Regions from separate parts of the Blautia sp. 1001283B150304_161114_C9 genome, predicted to be linked through region 1. Evidence: riboswitches for the same ligand, from Rfam matches in the RefSeq annotation. Region 1 holds a riboswitch; the other holds the start of a gene.
What was found. A riboswitch is a leader RNA that binds a small molecule or an ion and turns the genes downstream of it on or off. The one in region 1 is predicted to bind tetrahydrofolate.
Positions count from the first base shown of each region.

Region 2: linked by a shared signal. The riboswitch ahead of I4V44_RS07095 (folate family ECF transporter S component) and the one ahead of folE (GTP cyclohydrolase I FolE) in region 1 are both predicted to bind tetrahydrofolate.

Region 1 is NZ_JADPGO010000006.1:106,280-110,712, reverse strand. It holds gene I4V44_RS04960 (Y-family DNA polymerase) at 1-911, shown strand, start outside; gene I4V44_RS04955 (hypothetical protein) at 927-1,340, shown strand; THF riboswitch at 1,571-1,667, shown strand; gene folE (GTP cyclohydrolase I FolE) at 1,803-2,360, shown strand; gene I4V44_RS04945 (HD domain-containing protein) at 2,357-2,854, shown strand; gene folP (dihydropteroate synthase) at 2,894-3,703, shown strand; gene folK (2-amino-4-hydroxy-6-hydroxymethyldihydropteridine diphosphokinase) at 3,761-4,433, shown strand, end outside.
Region 2 is NZ_JADPGO010000010.1:38,411-42,843, forward strand. It holds gene I4V44_RS07090 (hypothetical protein) at 87-1,265, opposite strand; THF riboswitch at 1,803-1,907, shown strand; gene I4V44_RS07095 (folate family ECF transporter S component) at 1,994-2,554, shown strand; gene I4V44_RS07100 (GNAT family N-acetyltransferase) at 2,735-3,511, opposite strand; gene I4V44_RS07105 (SGNH/GDSL hydrolase family protein) at 3,612-4,310, opposite strand.

The DNA of each region.
Region 1 (4,433 bases):
ATGGTGTACGAATTGCAGAACTGGATGAAATGTCATACCGAAGGAAACTCTGGAGCCACAGACCTCTTACTGATTTCTGGAGAGTCGGAAAGGGATATGCAAAGAAGTTGGAAGAATATGGCCTCTATACGATGGGTGATATTGCCAGATGTTCCATCGGAAAAGAGAATGAATTATATAACGAAGATTTGCTATATAAACTGTTTGGCGTTAATGCAGAGTTGCTGATCAATCATGCCTGGGGATATGAGCCCTGTACCATGAAAATGGTCAAGGCTTACAAACCGGAAACGAACAGTGTTTGTTCCGGGCAGGTACTTCATTGTCCTTATGACTTTGAAAAAGCAAAATTAGTCGTCAAAGAGATGACGGACCAGATGGTTTTGGATCTGGTGGATAAGAAGCTTGTGACGGACCAGATTGTATTGACGGTTGGTTATGATATTGAGAATCTGAATAATGCCGACAGGAAAAAGCAGTATCATGGAGAGGTTACGATTGACCGTTATGGAAGAAGAATTCCGAAACACGCACATGGAACGACCAATCTGAAACGGCAGACTTCCTCAACAAAACTGATAACGGATGCAGTAATAGAACTATATGACAGGATTGTTGACAGAAACTTGCTTATCAGAAGAATTAATATCACAGCGAACAGGCTTGTGGATGAAAGCTCTGTAGAGAGAGAAGAAGTGTATGAGCAGTTGAATCTTTTTACGGATTATGAGGCGCAAAGGAAAAAGCAGGAAGAGGAAGAGGCTGCGCTGGATCGTGAGAAACGTATGCAGGAGGCAATGCTCAGTATCAAGAAGAAATTTGGGAAAAACGCTGTACTGAAAGGAATGAATCTTCAGGAAGGTGCAACCGCCAGAGACAGAAATGAACAAATTGGCGGACATAAGGCGTAAAGGAGTTGGAAGAGGATGAAAAATAATTCTTATGAAGATATTATCAATTTGCCACATCCGGTCTCTAAGAATCATCCGCAAATGCCACTTCGGGATCGGGCAGCGCAGTTTGCTCCTTTTGCAGCCTTGACTGGGCATGATGCTGCGATAAAAGAAACAGCAAGATTAACCGATGAAAGATTGGAACTGAGCGAGGAAGTGATTGCTCAGCTGAACGAAAAAATCAACATAATCAGAAATAATATCGGTATAGAACAGAATGTATCGATAACTTATTTTGTTCCCGATGCAAAAAAAGCCGGCGGATCCTATGTTACGTACTCCGGTATTGTAAAAAAGGTAGACGAATATGAGCATACCATGATCATGACAGATCAAACGGTCATTCCAATTGAACAGATAAGCGGTATTAAATGTGAAGAGTGGTAAATGTAAAAACAGATACTCAGAAGCTCGCAGTTTTTTGGATGGCTTACCGGTGTTGGATCCGGAATGAGAATTGTCGGACCGGAAGATGTAAAGCAGCAGTATAAAGAATATCTGCAAAGTGTGCTTCGAAACTATTAGTTCTGGCAGCAGAAAAAATTATTCTGAAAAGTCAGAAAAACCCTTTTCTATTATCGTATTACATGGTATACTGAATACCGAAATGAATGATATGCAAAATAGGATTTTATGCGTCAAGTGTTCGGTGAATGGGGAGTTGTCACTGAAACGAAAAGTGCGTCTTACGGTATATTATCCGCACCCGTTGCAAACAATATAAGAGGATATCTCATATTGTGTTAGGGAATGTTTTCGACATACATTCTATCACAATTGGAGATATCCTTTTTAATTTGGTCAAAAGGATAATCTCCATTTCAAAAATACAAAGGAGGTTATTTTTTAATGGTTGACAAAGTGAAAATTGAGCAGGCAGTCCGTCTGCTTCTGGAAGGTATCGGTGAAGATATCACACGGGAAGGTCTGATTGATACTCCTGACAGGATTGCCCGCATGTGTGAAGAAATTTACGGAGGTCTTGGTCATGAAGCGGATCAGCATCTGTTAAAGCAGTTTCCTGTAGAAAATAATGAAATCGTGCTGGAAAAAGACATCACCTTTTACTCCATGTGTGAGCATCATCTGATGCCTTTTTATGGAAAAGCTCATCTTGCATACATCCCCAACGGCAAAGTTACCGGTTTAAGCAAACTGGCACGTACAGTAGAGGTTTATTCCAGAAGGCCACAGATCCAGGAACGGCTTACTGTTCAGATTGCAGATGCTTTGGAGCGTACTCTGGATCCAAAAGGAATTATGGTAATGCTGGAAGCGGAACATACCTGTATGACCATGCGCGGAATAAAAAAACCAGGAAGCAAAACAATCACTACTGTAACCCGTGGTGCGTTTACAGAAGATAAGGAACTGCAGAAAATGTTCCTTTCTATGGTAAAAGGATGAATAACAATTTTTCAGATATGGATCGTGTCAATCGGATCTGGAGGCACCCGGTTTATCAGGAACATTATAAAAAAATACAGGAACTTGAAAGTGAACGGATCTTCTGCCGTCATACCCCTGAACATTTTCTGGATGTTGCACGGTTGATGTACATTTATGCACTGGAGGAACATCTGGAGTTGCCCAAAGAGCTTATCTATGCAGCAGCACTTCTTCATGATATAGGACGTGCACAGCAATATCAGTACAACATTCCCCATGATATTGCAGGAGTAGAAATCGCACGGGAAATTCTGACAGATCTGCACTTTACAGAACAGGAAAAAGAACTGATTCTGTCTTCCATTGGACATCACCGAAAAGGAGATTCCTGCAGTACGCTGGCAGCACTTCTTTATAAAGCGGATAAGCAGTCCAGAAATTGTTTTTTATGTTCCGCTGCTTCCGAATGCTATTGGTCTGATGATAAAAAAAATATGAAAATTGAATACTGATCTTCTTCATAAGCACAAAAGAAAGGATGGGTTCTGCTCATGAAAATTGGAAACCGTTTTTTTGATACTAAGAATCATACTTACATAATGGGAATTTTGAATGTTACCCCTGATTCCTTTTCTGACGGCGGCAAATGGAATCATATGGATGAAGCTTTGAAACATACAGAGGCAATGATTGCTGATGGTGCAGATATTATTGATATCGGAGGCGAATCTACACGTCCCGGTCATACTCCTGTCAGTGCTGACGAGGAAGCACTGAGAGTTCTTCCTGTTATTGAAGCGGTCAAAAAACATTTTGACATTCCTGTTTCTGTAGATACTTTTAAGAGCAGTGTTGCTGAAAGCTCTATCCAGGCAGGAGCTGACCTGGTTAACGATATCTGGGGATTAAAATATGATCCGAAAATGGCAGCTGTGATCGCAAAATATGATGTGGCCTGTTGCCTGATGCACAACAAATCTAATACAGAATATCAAAACTTTCTCATTGATATGCTCGCCGAAACACAGGAATGTGTCAATCTTGCAAGACAGGCTGGCATTAAAGATGAAAAAATCATGCTTGATCCGGGAATTGGTTTTGGAAAAACATTTGAAATGAATCTGGAAGCAATGAATCACCTGGAGCTTTTTCAGAATCTGGGATTTCCGGTTCTCCTTGGTACATCCCGCAAATCCATGATCGGACTGGCACTGGATCTTCCTGTAGATCAGCGCGTGGAGGGGACTTTGGCTACCAGTGTAATTGGCGTAATGAAGGGATGCTCTTTTGTCCGTGTCCACGATGTTAAAGAAAACAAGCGTGTGATCCAGATGACAGAAGCAATCCTGGGACGCAGATAAATTACTGGCACAAAACAGATGGTAAATATAAATAACATACAGAAAGGATTTGCTGTTATGGATGAGACCAGATTAGACAAAATAGAAATTAAAGAGCTGGAGGTTTTTGCAAACCATGGTGTATATCCCGAGGAAAATGTTCTGGGACAGAAATTTGTTATTTCTGCCACGCTTTTTACCAGAACACGTCTGGCGGGATTAACCGATGAGTTGTCTGCTTCCATAAACTATGGCGAAGTCAGCCATATGATCACTGATTTCACCAGAAAACATACTTATAAACTTCTGGAATCTCTTGCAGAGAATCTTGCAGAAATGCTTCTTTGCTCTCTTTCCGGACTTGAAAAAATTACTCTGAAGATTGAAAAGCCCTGGGCACCGGTTGGTCTTCCTTTGAAAACCGTATCTGTGGAAATTACACGGAAATGGCATACTGCTTACATTGCTTTTGGCTCTAATATGGGTGATAAAAAGATGTATATAGACAATGGGATCCGTGGTCTGGCAGAGACAAAAGGATGCCGTATAGAGGCAATTTCCGATTATCTTATTACAGAACCTTACGGAGTTACTGATCAGGATGAATTTTTAAATGGAGTTCTGAAAATGCGGACACTTCTTACTCCTGGAGAATTGCTTGTGAGACTGCATCAGTTAGAACAGGCGGCAAACAGGGAACGTATCATCCACTGGGGACCAAGGACACTGGATCTGGATATCCTGTTTTATG
Region 2 (4,433 bases), on a different contig from region 1:
ACGATACTCCTTGGGCATTGCACAAGGAGGTTCATATTTCCTGCATCGCGAAGCGTGTTACTGAGAACGGAGTGAACAGTAACAATTTACGCATCCTGTACCTTAATTGCTGTATAAATATTAGAAGATTTTGATTTGGATGGATGGAAGGTAACACACACATAGTCGCCGTATTCCATGCCGCCTGCAGTGAGATCCTGCGCGTTTTCTGTACGGAAGGTATCTATGGCACCGTCATCTGTCTGTACAGTGATGGTGTTGGCAGTACTTCCAATGATCGTGCCGGTTACTGTAAAGGAAATATGTTTGTCATTAATGGTATCAGGATCCTCACCTGTCACAGCAATAATACGGACTTCTTCCAGGGATGTTGTTTCCAGATCTCCGATATAAGTAACATTAACATGAGATCCCGGGGCAATTCCTCCCTTGAAGTAAGCGGGGATTGCTGACATATCCAGATTAAAGGAGGTGTCACTTCCGGCAGGAAGAATCCGGAGGATATTCAGATTTACTCCCTGTACAGTTGCCAGCAGCTGTTTTTCTTTATTTTCTATCTGCTCCGGTGTTTGTGTGAGCTTTGGATCTGGAGTTGGGGTGGGATCCGGTATTTCCAGATCTTTCAGATCTGAAATACTCAGCACTTTCAGGTGACTGGCATTTAAGGATGCGGAAGAATCATTGGAGGTATCCGGGAATTTCCCCTTGAATGTAAGGTAAACCCAGTCACCGGCTTTGATTCCATTCTGATAATACTGTTTTGTTCCTGTGATCGGATAGGTGGCTGTTTTTCCCTTCTTTGATTTTATTGTGATGGTATTGGAAGTCAGGGAAATGACCTGCCCATGTGCAGTGCGCTTTTTCAGTTTGTTTTTTTTATGAAATTCATCTACAACCTTCAGAACATGTACACTGCCTGTGTCAGTACCGGAAAGCTGACCTTCGTAAATGATACTGATCTCATCGCCGGTGATCATGCCGCCTTTACATTCCAGAGTGGCATTGGAAACATTAAATACATAGGAGGCACTGTCCGTGTTCAGAATAAGCTGGCTTCCTGAAAAATCCTGCAGGGTACCGGAAAGTTCATCCATATAGATACGGTCTTTTGTTTCGATTTCAGTTGTGATGTCAGATGAAGAAGTAAGTTCCCGGACGGATGTGTCTCCGGTGGATGTGAATTGTTCCAGTATGGTTTCAGGGCTGCATCCGGCAAAAGAAAAGCTAAGGCCGGCACAGACACATGCAGCAAGCAGTTTTTTCATAATATAGACAGGACCTCCGATAAATCATTCGTTTGAACATGATTCCTGCCGTATGCAATAATTATTTACAGGGAGGGATATTGCTTTCCGGCGGTTCGGGGATAAAATCAAAAATTTTCCGGTAGCTTTCCCATTCGTCATTATCTTTGGCAGGAGTGCATATCAGGCCGGTACATTCCGTACAGGCGTTGGTATTCAGGTAATTATCATAACATATATTATAAGGATTTTGGCAGTTATTTTTACATATTTCTGACATTTTTTACCTCCATGATTATAGCAGACCGGGGCGGGATATCTGTATTCATGTAATTTCTCATTTCTGAAGATGTCGGACTGCTGCATAATGTTATAGTATTAGTATATGCGGCTGTTTTATTCATAGACTTACGAGTGTTTGCAGCAATATTCTCAAGTAAAAAAAACAGACCATTCGTATAGAATGAACAAAAAACAGCATTCAAATTTGTGAAAATAATAACGAAAAATATATTGCAATTTCTATGGATTGTGTTATAATTTCGATAAATAAATAATAGCGAAGTAGGATTTTATGCGTCAAGTGTTCACAGGCTGGGGAGTCGCCGTGAAACGAAAAGCAGAAAGCGTGCTGCTTACGATATGATTTCCGCACCCGTTGCTACATATGAGAGCATCTCATAATGTGGAGGGATTATTATTTATGTAACTACTCTATTTTTTAAACACATTATGGAGGTGTTTTTATTATGCAGAAAAAACAATATTGGAACGTAAAAACATTGGTGTTCATGGCTCTTCTGATCGCCATGCATCTGGTACTCACACGAGTTCTGGTCATTGATCTTGGTGCGTACCGTATTTCTGTGGGAAGTGTATGTACAATCCTTGCAGGTCTGTGGCTTGGCCCGGTAGCTGGTGGTGTCTGTGGATTATGTGCGGATATTATCGGGTGTTTTATGAAAGGCTATGCTGTAAATCCGTTTATCACAGTTGCAGCAATCCTCTGGGGTGTGCTTCCTGCCCTTGCAAAACCATTATTTGCAAACAGAAAGAAAACAGGAAAGACAGTTGGTATCTGCGTATCTATCGTGGTAACTGCAGTTCTCAGCTCTCTGGTGCTTACAACAGCAGGACTTGTGATCATGCTTGGATATAATTTCTATGCGATCATGCCCGGAAGACTGGTACAGTTTGCAATTATGATCCCGATTTACTGTGTATTAACATGTCTGCTGTATTTCAGCCCGCTGACAGCGATGGTTGTAGGTAATACATCACCTGCAGTGCTGAAAAACAAAACCGTATAATTGAGTCGGACATGAAATACAGAAAAAGACCTGAACATTAGAACGATGTACGGCATAGCTGGCGCGAGTTATGTTAATTACATATCAATTGATTCCCCGAAAAAGAAAAGTTAAAATCTAAAAAAACTAAGAACTATCTGTAAAAGCAGAAAATGAAAATGCTTTACAGATAGTTCTTTTTTATTTCTCTGGTGGGAAATTTCCGTTTTCATCCGGCTGTACGCGGAACCAGTAAGTATAAAGCTGCTGGAATCCAAGTGATCTGTATAATGCCCGGGCATTGTCATTTCCTTCTACAACCTGAAGATATGCATTCTGTGCACCTTTTTTCATTCCTTCTTTCAGAAGTCCTGTGCAGATCTGACGGGCATAGCCATGTTTGCGGTATTCCTCTTTGACATGGATGGCGTAAATACCGATGTAGTCTCTGTCCAGGATACCAAGCCCTGTTGCAATGATCTGCCCGCCTATGCGGATGCAGGCGCAAATGGTTTCTTTGAGGATTGCCTGATACATGGATGGTACAACTTTTCTGTGAATCGGATTTATAGTATTTTTTAGATTGAACAGACTTTCAATCCATTCAGACGGAATGTTATTGTAGAATGTTACATCAGGATATGGAGTATCCAGATGTGCGGCGTTCATGCTCATTGCCATGACATTGGTGGTATGCTGGATGGCATATCCCCGATTCTCCAGAACATAATCAAAGTCAGGAGAGACAAGAGGACTGATCTTAAATACAGCGGGGGTTCCCAGACGCTTATATACGCTTTCACAGTATGGGATTTTTTCCCGCCAGGTGAGGGTGGAATTGCCGAACTGTTCTACGCTGTTGGTTCTGTGTGTATAAAAATAAGAAAATCTCAGGATCCAGCCGTCGTATAATTCCATCTTGTGAGATGGCCAGGCATTCAGAGACATATCTTCAATCTGTTTAATTGTAGTTTCCATAATATAAGGAAGACTCCTTTCCATAATAAGTCCGCAGATATGAGCGAGGACAGTGATTTATTATACAAAGTTCCGGGAAAATGCGCAATAGTTTATCTGTTCAGGGATTGTTATCAATGCTTTGAAGGAGAGGGAACAGTTTCTCGGCCAGAAGCTTATGCCCATACAAAGTAAGATGAATCCCGTCTGTTGTTATGGCATCAAATCCCGATTGAGTTGCTTCCTTATTAAAATAGTTATGCAGAGGCAGAAATGGAAGTCTGAATCTGACAGAGAGCTGTCGGATAATATCAGACATGGTATGGACATAGGGAATCCATGTCTCATATTCTTCCGGATGTGGAAAGATAAAGGGTTCCATAAGGATTACCTGCCTGGCATCTGTAGTGAGCAGATTCAATAATTCATTGTAATGAGTGGCAAACTCTCTCATCATCTGTTCTTTCTGAGAATCCGTCCGGTCTGTGTTCATTATCAGACCGATATCATTGATGCCGATCAGCAGAGTTATAACAGGAGAGTGATGCAAAAGAATACGGTGTTGACGGATATTTTCAAGGACTCTTGCCACAGTGAAGCCATCTATGCCACAGTTCCTGAAATGTATGGCACCTGTTGATTTATCTGTTAACTGTACAGCGCTTGATGAGCGTCCGACGGTATCTGCGGATATGGAGAAAGAAGGAGTCTGATTATGGAACATTTCTGAGAGTATCTGTACATACCCATTTCCCAGAGGAAAATCTTCAAATAAATGATTACAGTCCGTAATGCTATCTCCCAGACAAATGATTTGCATAAAAAACCTCCTGTTTGGTATTACCAATATAAGGATTGGTAAGTGCAGAGATATAAAATTTATATAAAAACCATATAAAATAATATCATCTGCTTACAGTTCGGTCAATGAAAATTGCCTTTT